DNA from 3 places in the Pseudoalteromonas galatheae genome. Region 1 is predicted to be linked to each of the others. Evidence: predicted binding sites of a transcription regulator. Region 1 holds the regulator's gene; each other region holds the start of a gene.

Region 1 (4,746 bases):
GCTACTTTCAAGTAACAGCAGTGCTAGAACGCTATCAGCAGCTGCGCTTTTGTCTCCTTGATATAAGGTCACTTCGGCATCAAATTGGGTAGCTAATTGAGCAAGAACCGTCGCAGCTCGGGCATGCAGACCTAGCTTGTTCTGGATTAAAAACGTATCTTCTAACATTTAACCCTCTTGCTCACGATGACGAATTTTGACGTTAGGGTGGGTTTTAGCAAAACGCTCGCCTATGGTTTGTGCGAGGTATACCGAACGGTGCTGCCCTCCAGTGCATCCTATTGCGATTGTTAGATAGCTGCGATTGTTACGTTCTAAGTGTGGTAACCAAGTTTGTACAAAGGTTTGAATTTGCCAAGTAAACTTTTGCACGATGCTGTGACTCGACAAATAGTCTTTGACTGGCTGATCTAGGCCCGTGAGCGGCTTAAGCTCAGGTTCCCAATGTGGATTGGGTAAAAAGCGCGCATCAAAAACGTAATCCGCTTGTTTTGGAATACCGTGTTTAAAGCCGAAAGATTCAAAGGTAATAATGAGTTGTTTGTCTTTTTTACCTAAGATTTTTTCGCGAATATCTTCAGCAAGTTGATGAACGCTCAGGCCTGTAGTATCAATGAGGAAGTCGGCGCGAGTGATCAATACATCTAATAATTCTCGTTCTTTCTTAATTGCAACATCTAATGGGAGGTTATGCAGTGAAAGCGGGTGCAAACGGCGTGTTTCTGAGAAGCGTTTTATCAGGGTTTGATCGTCACTGTCTAAATAAAACAGGGTAGGTTTGGCGAAGCCTGGTAAGTACTCAAGAATGTCATTAAACTCGTCTTGTTCTTTAGGCAAGTTTCTAACATCAATGCTCACTGCAATTTTATTATAATTGTCGGAAACACTACGGACTAAAGAGGGCAGTAAGTTGACTGGAATATTATCTACACAATAGTAGCCTAAATCTTCCAATACTCGAAGCGCTACAGATTTACCAGAGCCAGATCGGCCACTGATAATGATAAGCTCGAGTCCTTTTTCTTCATCACTCATCAAATTCACCTTGGATCACTGCATATAACTCATCATCACTTTTTGCTTGCCTAAGCATTTTGCAAAAAGACTTGTCTTGGAGTGTATCAGCAATCGCCGCTAAGGTCTTCAGGTGCTGTTGATTATCACCTTCAGGTACGATGAATGCGACAAAAATATCGACCGGCTGCTTATCTATGGCTTCAAACTGGATCCCTTGCTCACTGACAAGTACCATTGCAAGGATTTTATCTAACCCTTCAAGTCGTCCATGAGGAATAGCAATGCCTTTACCAATCCCAGTGCTACCTAATTTCTCTCGCGCCATTAAAGCGTCCAAGATAGCATGCTGACTGGTATTTGGAATTTGACTATGAGCCAGTTCGCTGATGTATTCTAAAATACGTTTTTTGCTATTAAAAAGGACCGCAGCTTTACTGCAGTCCTTGTTCACTAATTCACTTAATTTCATCTTAGTGTCGAGTGAGCTTCTCTTTGTGTTTAATAACTTGACGATCTAGCTTGTTGATAAGGCCATCAATTGCGGCATACATATCTTGATGCTCTGTTGATGCAAATAGTTCGCCGCCGTTTACGTGTAATGTTGCTTCTGCTTTTTGTACTAGCTTCTCGACATCTAGGATCACATGCACGTTATTGATATGATCAAAGTGCCTTTCTAGCTTCGCAAACTTGTTGGTGACATAGTCTCTTAATGAGTCAGTAATTTCTACATGGCGACCAGTTAGATTTAGTTGCATAAGCATTTTTCCTTCTTGGGTTTTACGTCTTATATCAAACTTTTACGCTGATTTGACGGTGGAATGGCTAGGGATTCACGATATTTTGCAATCGTGCGTCTCGCTACCTTAATTCCTTGCTCAGCTAAGATATCTGCAATTTTGCTGTCACTCAATGGCTTCGCGGTATTTTCTGCAGCTATCAGCTTTTTGATAAGTGCCCTAATTGCTGTGGAAGAGCACTCACCTCCATTTTCTGTACTTACATGGCTAGAGAAGAAATACTTCAGCTCAAATATTCCCCGAGGTGTATGCATATATTTTTGTGTTGTCACACGGGAAATTGTGGACTCATGCATCTCAACCATTTCAGCAACATCATTTAGCACCATAGGGCGCATTGCTTCGGGGCCATGTTCAAAGAATGCCTGTTGTTGTTGCACAATGCAATTGGTAACTTTTAATAAAGTATCATTTCGGCTTTCTAAGCTTTTAATAAACCATTTTGCTTCTTGTAAATGAGAGCGAATAAACTGACTATCCGTACTGGATTTCGCCGTTCTAGACATCGCAGCGTAGTGATCGTTTACTCTTATTTTAGGCATAGCATCAGGGTTTAGCTCTACGACCCAACGACCTTTTACTTTTTTCACCGATACATCAGGGATCACATACTCAGGTTCTTCATGAATAATGCTTGCCGCAGGCTTTGGGTTAAGACTATGAATTAGCGTCATCACCTCTTTGAGATCGGCTTCTTTAAGGCGCGTTTTCTTAGCCAAAGTTCGATAGTCACGGCTGGCAAGCAAATCAATATGCTCTGTCAGGATCATTTTCGTTTCGGCAATCCATGGCGTATCTGGGGCGAATTGGTTTAGCTGAATACATAAGCATTCTTGTAAACTACGCGCAGCGATACCAACAGGGTCAAAAAGCTGAATACGTTTGAGTACGGCTTCGACTTCATCTAGCTCAATAGGCTCTTCGCTATCTTCGTCATTAATGCTCTCTAAAATGTCTTCGCAAGAGAGTGTTAAAATGCCTGACAGGTCGACCGCTTCAATAATCGCAATCGCAATAGCTCTATCTGTTGGACTAAATGGAGTCAACTCAAGTTGCCACATGAGATAATCATGGAGAGATTCAGAGGTTTCCCCTTGATAAACATTATCGTCATCAGGGAGTGGACCTGAGCTGGCGGCTGGAGCTGCGCTCATATACTCGTCCCAAGTGACATCCATGGCGAGATCATCGCTCACCGTGTCTTTGCTCATGGCGGTATCTGAGTCTATCTCATAGTCACTAACTGATGCTTCATCGCCTGAATTTTGATTATCTTCAGTGCTGCTCTTTTCTTGGCCGTGTTGGTCAGCATTTTCGCCGTCAGTATTATCACCTTCTTCCACTTCCAATAATGGATTGCTGTCTAATGCTTCTTGTATTTCCTGTTGCAGATCCAATGTACTAAGCTGCAGCAAGCGAATAGCTTGTTGCAGTTGTGGAGTCATTGTAAGTTGCTGCCCCATGCGCAGCTGTAATGATTGCCTCATGTATCTCTAACAATCCTTTTTAACAGTTATTAATACTACGTCTTAACTATAGCTTGAATTGTTCGCCTAGGTAGACATCTCTTACGGTTTGATCTGCCAAAACATGTTCTGGCGTGCCTGCAGCGATTAACTCACCATGTGAAACGATGTAGGCCTTTTCACATACGTCTAGTGTTTCTCTTACGTTGTGATCGGTGATTAATACACCGATACCGCGGTTTTTTAGGTGCTCTATGATTGTCTTTATATCTAACACCGAAATTGGATCAACACCAGCAAAAGGTTCATCTAACAGGATAAACTTGGGATTAGCAGCTAAAGCGCGAGCAATTTCTACCCGTCTTCTTTCGCCTCCCGATAATGCCATACCCTGTGAATCGCGAATATGTTGAATATTAAATTCATCTAATAACTCATTTAGCTCAGCCTCTCTTTCAACTTTAGTTAAGTCTTTTCGAGTTTCTAAAATCGCCATTAAATTTTGATAGACCGTGAGCTTTCTAAAGATTGAAGACTCTTGCGGAAGATAGCCAATGCCAAGTCGCGCGCGGCTATGCATCGGTAGTAAAGTGATGTCTTCGCCATCAATCTGAATAAAACCTTTATCGCTTGGTACTAATCCTACTATCATGTAAAAAGTAGTGGTTTTACCTGCGCCATTTGGGCCTAACAAACCTACAATACTGCCAGCTTGGACACTTAAGCCAACATTCTTGACGACTTCACGACCTTTATAACTCTTTGCTAAACCCGTTGCTTTGAGCTCGCTCATTAATTGTTACCTTCTTCCTGCGCTTTTTTATCTTTTGCGTCTTTTTTGTCATCTACAGGAACAAGTATGGTTCTTACACGGGAATCTTCTTGATCTGAGCGCTCAGCGCTGATCAATTGCTTTTCAATGTCGTAGGTGATGACTTGCGCATTGATTTTTTGCCCTGTTTGATTGATTTCCGCATCGCCAGAAATCACTAGGGTTCCTTTAGCTACGTCGTAACGGATTTCATTTGCTTTGGCTTCTAGCAAGTTGCCATCAGGTTGACGTTCGCTAAAAGTGGCAGGGCTGCCAGTTGCAACAAGCAGCTGTTTATTTGTACCAAGCTCTGCGCGGCGGTGAACCTCTAGGCGGTCAGCATTTATTTTTCTGTTGCCATGAATAATTACAACATTCTGTTCAAAAATACCGATATTGCTTTGCAGCTGAGCTTGCTGACGGCCAGCATCAATAATGACTTCATTTTGTTCTGCGGCAATAGCCAGAGTAGAACTTGCAAGCAAGCCGATGCAAACTAGGTTGTTAATGATTTTACTGGTCATAATAAATTGTCTTTGTGTGGTTGATGAGTTCGATCACTTGCTTTTGCAGATCCGCATGTAGCCCTTTACCCGTGATCCTAAGACTAGGACCCGTGATAACAACAGGGTGTTCCGACTTCATCAATTTT
Region 2 (4,746 bases), 2.2 Mb from region 1:
TAGTTCATGATATCCGCTGCAGCTTTTAAGCCACCCATTTTCGCAGCTTGTGCGCCAGCTTGACCTGCAAACTGTTTCTCCATTATCTCGTTTAGTTCTTGTAGTGCCGCCGGTTGTACTTCTTCTAAGTTTGCAATACGCATCGTTAAGTCTAAGCGCACTTTCTCAGGAAATTGTGACAAAATCTCGGCGGATTGCTCTGGCTCAAGATAAGACAATACAATCGTTTGGATCTGTGGGTGCTCGTTACGAATAATATTGGCAACTTGCTTTGAATCCATCCATTTCAACGAGTCCAAGCCTTTTGCACCAGAACCCATAACGATTTGATCAATAAGGCTCGCAGCTTTGTCTTCACCAAGCGCTGCGGTTAGTGCTTTCTTAATAAAGTCTTCAGATTGGAAACCAATCGTACTAAAGCTTTGAATCTGCTCAATAAACAAATTGTGTACAGCTGCAATTTTAGCCTGGGATAGGTCGTCCATGGAGGCCATCGCCATACCAACCTTTTGCACTTGCTTAGGCTCTAGGTGTTTTAAAATCTGAGCCGCATCTTCTTCAGTTAAACTGAGCAGTAAGATGGCAGCCTTGTCGACGCCGTCTAGCTTGTCAACGTCAAAGGCTGCGGGCAATTGTTTTTGTTCTTGATCAGTCATCTTCTGTCAACCACGCTTTCACAACTTGTGATGAGAGTTCTGGTTCGTTAGCAACTAAGGCACGTACTGCTTTAAGTAAGTCCTCGTCGCCATGTAAGTCTGGCAATTGTAATCTACCGTCAGAAGAGAAGCCAACCGCAGACTCATCGAAATCGTTATTTAGCATATCTAGTGTACTGTCGCCTAAATCTACACCACTGGTCAACGCATCTTCATCAAAATCTTCAAGCGTGTCATCTGGGTAAATTAGACGTTTAAGCATAGGTCTTACTACCGCTAAGATTAGCACAATGATCACTAAGGTACCTGCAACAAGACGGATGGTCTTTTGGAACCAGTCCTGCTCCCAAAGTGGTATCTCTTGTATTTCGGTGAGATCTTCACGCACAAATGGTACCGTTACCACTTCTAATGCATCACCTCGCTGCATATCAAAGCCCACACCACCTTGTAGCAAACGACGAATGTTGTTTAACTCTTCTTGCGTACGCGGAGCCATTGCCATGTTACCTTCAGCATCAGGCTTGGCGAGATAGTCAACGGCTACACTCACGCTGATCCGGCGAATAACACCTGTTTGCTGCCGCTTATGGCTGATAGTAGTATCTAATTCATAGTTACGGGTTGCTTCTTTTTGATTACTGCTTGGTGTTGCACTTTGACCATTGCCGCCTTGCCCAGCAATCTCTGGGATATTTGAGTTTACAGGAGGTTGATTAGTCAGCGCTCCAGGAATGCCCACAGCTAAGCCACCAATATTATTTTCTTCATACGTTGTTTCGCTGCGAACCGCAGGTAAATCAGGGTTATAACGTTTTTGTGTTTCTTCAACTGCGCTGAAGTCCATCGTTAAGTCAACCTGCGCGGTAAAGTTACCAAGGCCCACTGTTGGGATCAGTATGCTATCAATTTTCTCTAGATACTCTTGTTCACGTTTACGTTCAATTTCATACTCTTTTCTCGAGCGCGCAGCCAAAGAGTCTTGAGAACCTGAGTTGAGTAGACGACCGTTTTGATCAGTCACTGTCACGCGTGAAGGCTCTAAGCCCTGTACCGCTGATGCCACAATGTCTACGATTGAATCGACCTCTTCGCCGCCAAGCGTTTTACCACGTTTAAGGGTAATAACTACGGTTGCCGAAGGCTTTTTCTCACGACGTGCAAAGACGTTTTCTTTTGGGATTGCGAGTAACACTTTTGCACGGTTTACGTCTTGTAACTCTTCAATTGTTCTCGCAAGTTGTTGCTCACGACTATGCTTTAAGCGCTCTCTTTCAAGACGTTGGCTAACACCAAAACCCATATCCTGCATCAGAATATCAGTGCCAGAACTCGGAGATTGGGTAAAACCGTCACGCGCCATCCGTAGTTTGATGTCCTGATAGTCCGACTCAGCAACTAAAATGGTATTACCATCGAGTTGGTATTCAATTTTCTGTTGATCTAAAAAGTCTAACGTTTCGACGAGTTCTTCTGTTGGGTATTTACCAAGTGGGCGCATATCTGGTTGGCGCGCCCAAATGATAATAAAGATTGCGATTGCTAAACAAATAGCAAGGGCAATAACCAGAGTAACCTGGCGCAACATATCAACACCGCTTAGCGCACTGAAGTAGCCTGATTTTTGCTCTTGTTGCTCATCCGAACCGCTGTCATTATTCAGCGCTGCGTCGGAAAGCGTAAGATCTGTTGATTGATTAGTAGCCACGATTACTCTCCACAGTCACTCAATTAAACTGGCATGCTCATGATTTCTTTATAGGCCTCAACAAGTTTATTACGAACTTGCACTGTAGCCTCAAAAGCGACCGACGATTTTTGTTTCGCTATCATGGCTTCTGCAAGAGAAACGCTTCTGTCACCCATTTCAACTGCGGTGACTTTTTGTTTTGCTTCTTGTTGTAAGCCATGAACTGTATTAAGTGCGTCTGAGAGTAAATCGCCAAACTGAGCCGACGAAGATGCTGCCGTCTTTACTGGCTGCACTGATGGCTGTGTGTTTCTCGTCGCTTCTGCAGCCATAGCCTGCATTTCTTGAAATAGCGCTGATGATTGTACTTTCATGATGCTTTACTCAAAATAACTCTTAGTTACCATTAATAAAGCAGAAAACGTGCCAACTTAAAACCTTTATTTTTCAGTATGTTACATTGTTTTTTGCATGTCGAAAAATTGGCAGTACATAGAAGTGAAAATTAGGAGCCTAAGATCTGCTGATCTTTATAGGCACCTTATTAAACTTGAATTAACAGATAAAATTTAACTTGAGGTTTGGATAAGGAATGAGTTAACTCATTCCTTTTAAGCTCAGGTAATTTAGGTTAAGCGGGTAGCGCAATCCCTAAATCTCGCATTTTCGCCAGCTTATAGCGAAGTGTGCGAGGGCTCATGCCCAATACCTCCGCTACCTCTTTACGTTTACCATTAAACTTTGCCAGCGTATCTAAAATAATTTGGTGCTCTTTATCCTGTAACTCATCTTTATAGCTAATGATCTCATCATCACTTTGCGAGCGCTCCATTAAAACTGATGCCTCATGGTTTACAGTTGGAGATGACTCAACCAAAGCCATCGGTGAGAAATTTTCGATAAAAATATCATCTTCTTGAATTTCATTACCTTGGAACAAAATTAGGGCGCGTTGAATAACGTTGTCTAGCTCCCGTACGTTTCCTGGCCAAGTGTGCGAACTGAGCTTGCGCTTTGCACCGCTGCTTAGTATAGGTGTTGACTTGCCTGCTTTTTGCGTATGTCTTACCAACAAATGCTCAGCTAACACAGCGATATCACCCGCTCTGTCTTTCAATGGCAGCCACTCTAGCGGGAAAACATTGAGACGGTAATATAAATCTTCTCTAAATACCCCATCATCCACCGCTTCTTTTAAATCGCGGTTACTGGTTGCCAACACTCTGACATCCAGTGAAATGGTTTTTCTGCTGCCTAGACGCTCTACCTCACGCTCTTGTAGCACACGAAGTAGTTTTGCTTGTAAGCCCAAATCCATCTCAGTGATCTCATCAAGCAAAATGGTTCCCTTTTGCGCTTGCTCAAATTTTCCAGGACACGCTTGAATGGCACCTGTAAACGCCCCTTTTTCGTAGCCAAATAAGGTTGCTTCAAGCATATTCTCTGGAATTGCAGCGCAGTTAATTGCGATAAAAGGCTCGTCTGCTCTATCTGATTTATCGTGAATATAGCGAGCCAACACTTCTTTACCTGAACCGCTTGGCCCAAGTACCATAACGCTGGCATCCGACTTAGCTACTTTTGCAGCCAGTTCAAGTAGTTTAATACTCTTTGGATCGGCAACAATGGGGCCGTCAGTCTCTTTTTCCTTCTCAGGTAAATAACGACCAACCATATTGAGCAACACTTCAGGTGCAAATGGCTTGGCCATATAGTCGATAGCGCCCAATCTCATCGCTTCAACCGCATCATCAATGGTTGCGTATGCTGTCATCATCAATACTGGTAATTCTGGATAGTTGAGTTTAATAGTCTTTAATAAGTCAAGTCCACTCATGGCACCCATTTGCACGTCACTCACCACCAAAGAAAAGGTTTCCTGCTTTAGCAATAAAACGGCTTGTTCCGCACAACTTGCTTCTACGCACTCAATATTTGAAAGCTGCAATGTATCAATGAGTGCTTCTCTTAAACCAGCATCATCTTCAACAACTAAAACTCTGTTACTCATAGTTCCTCCGCCTCAATTAGTGGTAGTACCAAGCTAAAACGCGCACCCTTACCTTCAACATTGTCTGCCTGCGCAAACCCTTTATGCGCGTTAGCAACCGAATTAACCACCGCAAGTCCTAGCCCAGTCCCCTGCGACTTAGTTGTAAAAAATGGTTCAAACAACTTGTCTACTAAGGTTTCATCAATGCCAGGCCCATTATCAACAACTGAGATACGTACATACTCGCCACACGGCTCGCGCTCTGCATTAAGTTCAATGTGTGCCGCACTGCCAATAATTTGAATACTGTTGTGGATCAGGTTTTGGATCGCACTTGCAAGCGCAGTACGATTACCTAATATTTCAATATCTGGCTCGGGTAAAAATGCTTCCAGCTTTGCTTGGTT
Region 3 (4,746 bases), 2.7 Mb from region 1:
TCAATGGTGATACTGAACTCTGCAATTTTTATCTTTTTTGCCTTTAGTTTTGTCAAACCAAAAACATCGACTGATTGGCGAAGTTTAGGAGCGTTCTCCGCCTTTATTGTCGCCCTATTTACTGAAATGTATGGCTTTCCTTTAACTATCTATTTTCTATCGGGGTGGCTGACGGAGACCTATCCAGAAGTAAACTTCTTTGCGCATGAAAATGGACACTTATTGCATACTTTCTTTGGTTTTGAAGGTGATGCCCATTGGGACCCATTTCATATAGCGAGTATGGTGTTTATTGTTGCAGGTTTCTTTATGTTGTCTTCAGCATGGAACGTATTGCATCACGCGCAAAAACACCATCAATTGGCTACTACAGGATGGTATGCGAGGTGTCGTCACCCACAGTACGTAGCTTTCATTCTAATCATGTTTGGCTTTTTATTGCAGTGGCCGACCATCCCGACACTTACGATGTTTCCAATCTTAGTCGTTGTTTATGTCAAGCTAGCCAAACGCGAAGAAGCACAAGCTATTGCAGAGTTTGGCTCTGAGTACCGCAGGTATATGGAATCGACACCAAGTTGGATTCCAAATTTTAATAAAATGTAGAAGGTAAAAATTATGAAAACATTAGGTAAATCAATTCTATTTTCTGGCTCACTGATGGTAGCCACAAGCTCATTTGCCCAAGATCATGACCATAAGCATGAAAGTGTGAACAAATATGATATGCATCAAGGCATGGAGATGTCACACGAAAATATGGAAAAAATGCATAAAAAGATGATGGAAATGAAAAAAGAAGTTTTAGCAATTAAATCTGAACAAGACCCTGATAAGCAACAGCGAATGATGCATCAACATAGACGTTCAATGATGAAAATTATGCAGATCATGCATCGAGGTATGGAAGACAAACCTATACATAAACAAATTGCAATGGCTGAACATCATCTGGAAATGATGGAAAACATGATGCCTCAAATGAAAGAAAAGATGACAGAAATGAAAGGCAAAAAACAAAACCACTCGCACTCTCATTAGGAGGTAAATTATGAGCGATTTAGAGCATAGAGTTGGCGTTAGAGAGCAGAATTTAGTTGTTCGCAATTTGAGGCTAAGTAATGTTACAGAAGAAAATTGTGACGAGCTAGTAAAAGAAATTGATCAGCTTTTTGGTATTGATGAAGTTAGCTACAACATCAAAGAAGGTGAAATACATCTCGCATATGATGCGGTGAACATAAACCTTGATGGGGTTGAGGAAGTAATTCGCAAACATGGTGCTGATGTTCATGATGATTGGTGGACACATACTAAAGAAAGCTACTACAAATTTGTTGATCAGAATGTTAAAGACAACGCTGCTCATAAACCGTGGAGTTGTCACAAAGTTCCTCCGGGTGCAAGCCGGAAAAATAAGTAAGCTTACGAAGAGCTTGCTCAGTTAATAAGTAAGATGAGGAGAAAATGATGAAAACATCCAATATGAAGATTCTACTTTTATTTGTATTTGGTATCTTTCTAGCGGGTTGTTCCAATACTGCGTTTTATCACAAAAATATGATGAGGGGTCAAGTGGTTGAGCAGTCTACTGATCGAACTCTGATTTGTATTGGTGCCAAACATGGCGCGGAGGTTGGACAAAAATACAGTGTTATTAGATTCCATGAGGAAATAGCGCCGGGTGAAGGTGATGATCCGTATACCATAGAAAAAGTGGGAACTGTTCAAATTACTAAAATTGTGAATGATCACTTCGCTACGGTAAAACTACTATCAGGTGATATTGCAGCGAAAGATATGGTGGAGCTTGAATAGTAATTAAGTGGTGGCGCAAGCCACCACTGGAGAATAACGATGAAACTTAATGAGAAAGCTTTTGCGTTGGCTTGTGCAGCCGCTTTTGGCATTGTTTGGTTGGTTTGTTCAATGGTGGTAATGATGCTGCCTGATATGATGTCTAGTATGACGGGCAACATGTTGCATACTGACTGGAAAATTCTGGGCTGGCAGATGTCCTTTATAGGAGTATTTATTGGTGGATTTTTTTGGGTGTTATTTGCAGGTGTAACAGGGGGAATTGTAGCAAAGATTTACAATAACCTGAATTCGAAATAGTAGTCACATTTAGATTGGTGGAAATAATTAAATTAACAACAGCGAATCCATTTAATCAATCATTAATTGAATGACGCTAAGCAAGAATGAAAAACTTTTTTCAGTTTTAAATATGAAGTCTAAGGTGTGTCTTAAACACACCTTAGCTGTTGAGTTTTAAGGAAAAAACTATTTTCTTTGGCACTCAATTTGCAATGTTCGTGAGAGACAATTAATTGACGAAGAGTATGTTTATGCTTCATATCGAAAACACTTTAATTAGCCAGCTCCAAAACTCATCTGTTTATAAATCAAGCTTAGAGGAACAAAAAACTAATAATAATGAGTTCTCTAATCTACTTATTAAGGCGATTGACAATGTAAATGAATTGCATCAAAAAGCAGGTAAAGCGACAAAAGAATTCGAGTTAGGGACAACAGACATTAGTTTAGCAGAGGTTATGATTGCAAGATCAAAAGCAGGAGTTGCTACTGAAGCCACTATACAAGTTAGAAATAAAGCAATAGAAGGGTACAAAGAAATTATGAATATGGCTCTATAAACTTTTAGTATGTTAGAGTAAACAACTAGAATTTATGATAGAAAGTCATCGTTTTATTTCGTTCATGTACGAAATTATCAAATGGACTTTCGTTCATGTAATTGTTATGGTGTACGAAAGGTATAGGTTTCGTACATATGAAAGTTGGTTTTGCACGAGTTTCGACTCAAGAACAAGATTTACAAGTTCAACTGTCCAAGTTGGACCGTTATGGTTGTGAGAAAGTATTTCAAGGGAAGCAAAGTGGTGCTTCGATTAAAAATGATGAGAAGTTAAAAGATCTCATAGATTTTATACGAGAAGGCGATGAAGTAATTGTTACTCGCCTTGATCGGCTTGGCCGATCATTAAAGACTATTCTCGAAGCTATTGAAAGTATCCATAAAAAAGGAGCGTGTTTAAATATCATCGACGGCTCTCTTAACACTGGTAATGATAATCCATTCTCGACGGCGATGATCAACCTATGTGGAGTCTTCGCTCAGCTTGAGCGGGATTTAATAAAAGCCAGAACAGCAGAAGGTCGTGAAGAGGCTAAGGCTAAAGGCAAACATATGGGGAGAATGCCTGCTTTGTCTGATAAACAAGCGAAGGAATTATATGAAGATAAATTAAATGGTGAATCGATTTCTGCATTAGCAAAAAAATATTCTGTTAGCCGCCCTACGGTTCACAGAACTATTAAAAGAATGGAAAAGCAAAATAATAAATAAAGGGAGATGTTATGTGGTCTGACAAAGAATCAAAAATTGATTTCTTAAATTTTAATGAAGCGGCTGAGTCGATTAAAGACCTTATAACAGAAAAGGAATTAATGCCTATTAGCGTCGGTGTCTTTGGTGATTGGGGCGCAGGAAAATCTACTATTCTTGAACTTACCAAAGCATCTTTGGAAACTGATGAACAAGAATATATCCAAGTACATTTTGATGCATGGACTTTCCAAGGGTACGATGATGCTAAAGCTGCGCTATTAGAAACAATCGCATCTACTTTAGTTAAAAAAGCAGCAGACGATAAAAACCTAAGTGCAAAAGCAAAAGAGTTTGCTGGACGAATAGATAAGATCAGACTGATGGGACTACTTATGGATGGTGGTGCAGCATTAGCTGGTATACCGACTATGGGTGGTATACAGAAGATCATGGGACTATTCAGTGGTGGTGACGATGGTGAACTGGATGTTGATGATGTAAAAGGTGCTGTCGATGGCGCTAAGGATGTCGCGAAGAAAAACAAAGGTTTGATCAAAGATAAGAAATCATTCTCACCTCCTAAAGAAATTAAAGAATTCCGAAAAGCATATTCAGATCTGCTAAAGGAGTTTGATAAACCACTTATTGTCTATGTCGATAATTTAGATCGCTGCTCTCCATTTAATGCCATTTCAACACTTGAGGCGATCAGATTATTTCTATTTCTACCAAATACCGCATTTGTTATTGCCGCCGATGAAGACATGATCCGCTTGGCTGTGCCGGAATATCACAAAGGTGCATCTCAACGACATCAAACTGATTATTTAGACAAGCTTATTCAAATTCCTGTGCATGTACCAAGACCCGGCGTTCTGGAGATAAGGGCATATTTAATGATGCTTACTGCTCAAGACCACGGCGTTACCGATGCTCAATTAGAAACGATAAGATGTGCCCTTGAAGAATCATTAAGGCTGTCGTGGAAACAACCACAAATAACCATTGATGAGCTACTTCAAGATCACGCTATCGAAAAGCATTCAGAACTCAGAAGTAAATTTGTAGTTGCTGAGCAGTTAGCTCCACTATTAGCTGAATCTACAAACATTAACGGCAACCCTCGCATAGTTAAGCGATTACTGAACCAAGTGAAGATGAGAAAGAAAACGGCTCACCGTCGAGGTATGCAGCTTGATGAAAAAACCATCACTAAGCTGGTAATTTTTGAGAGGTGCTTAGGCACTCAGGCTACCAATAAGCTTTATGAATTAATTGACAAGGAAAAGGGATTCCCAAAAGTATTGGCGGAACTCGAAAATTCAGAAGTTGAATTTGACGAAATTAAGTTACCTGAAGAGTGGAAGCTAGACCTAGCTTTTATTGATAAA

What was found. Region 1 encodes sigma-54, which starts transcription at its own class of promoters, with help from an activator protein. Its sites were predicted from a motif close to GTTGGCACGNNNNTNGNNT; they were not measured.
Region 2: a site for sigma-54 is predicted at 2,759-2,777, ahead of fliE (flagellar hook-basal body complex protein FliE). Genes of this name have one in related genera too.
Region 3: a site for sigma-54 is predicted at 2,295-2,313, ahead of fliE (flagellar hook-basal body complex protein FliE). Genes of this name have one in related genera too.

The regions. Positions count from the first base shown of each region.
Region 1 is NZ_PNCO02000001.1:3,311,706-3,316,451, reverse strand. It holds gene CWC29_RS14750 (HPr family phosphocarrier protein) at 1-168, opposite strand, end outside; gene rapZ (RNase adapter RapZ) at 169-1,035, opposite strand; gene ptsN (PTS IIA-like nitrogen regulatory protein PtsN) at 1,028-1,486, opposite strand; gene hpf (ribosome hibernation promoting factor) at 1,488-1,775, opposite strand; gene CWC29_RS14730 (RNA polymerase factor sigma-54) at 1,805-3,304, opposite strand; gene lptB (LPS export ABC transporter ATP-binding protein) at 3,351-4,076, opposite strand; gene lptA (lipopolysaccharide transport periplasmic protein LptA) at 4,076-4,618, opposite strand; gene lptC (LPS export ABC transporter periplasmic protein LptC) at 4,608-4,746, opposite strand, start outside.
Region 2 is NZ_PNCO02000001.1:1,088,178-1,092,923, reverse strand. It holds gene fliG (flagellar motor switch protein FliG) at 1-656, opposite strand, end outside; gene fliF (flagellar basal-body MS-ring/collar protein FliF) at 649-2,367, opposite strand; gene fliE (flagellar hook-basal body complex protein FliE) at 2,388-2,720, opposite strand; gene CWC29_RS04745 (sigma-54-dependent transcriptional regulator) at 2,978-4,357, opposite strand; gene CWC29_RS04740 (sensor histidine kinase) at 4,354-4,746, opposite strand, start outside.
Region 3 is NZ_PNCO02000001.1:604,999-609,744, forward strand. It holds gene CWC29_RS02595 (methyltransferase family protein) at 1-606, shown strand, start outside; gene CWC29_RS02600 (hypothetical protein) at 619-1,041, shown strand; gene CWC29_RS02605 (hypothetical protein) at 1,052-1,423, shown strand; gene CWC29_RS02610 (hypothetical protein) at 1,468-1,818, shown strand; gene CWC29_RS02615 (DUF5676 family membrane protein) at 1,858-2,118, shown strand; gene fliE (flagellar hook-basal body complex protein FliE) at 2,352-2,660, shown strand; gene CWC29_RS02625 (recombinase family protein) at 2,798-3,373, shown strand; gene CWC29_RS02630 (KAP family P-loop NTPase fold protein) at 3,385-4,746, shown strand, end outside.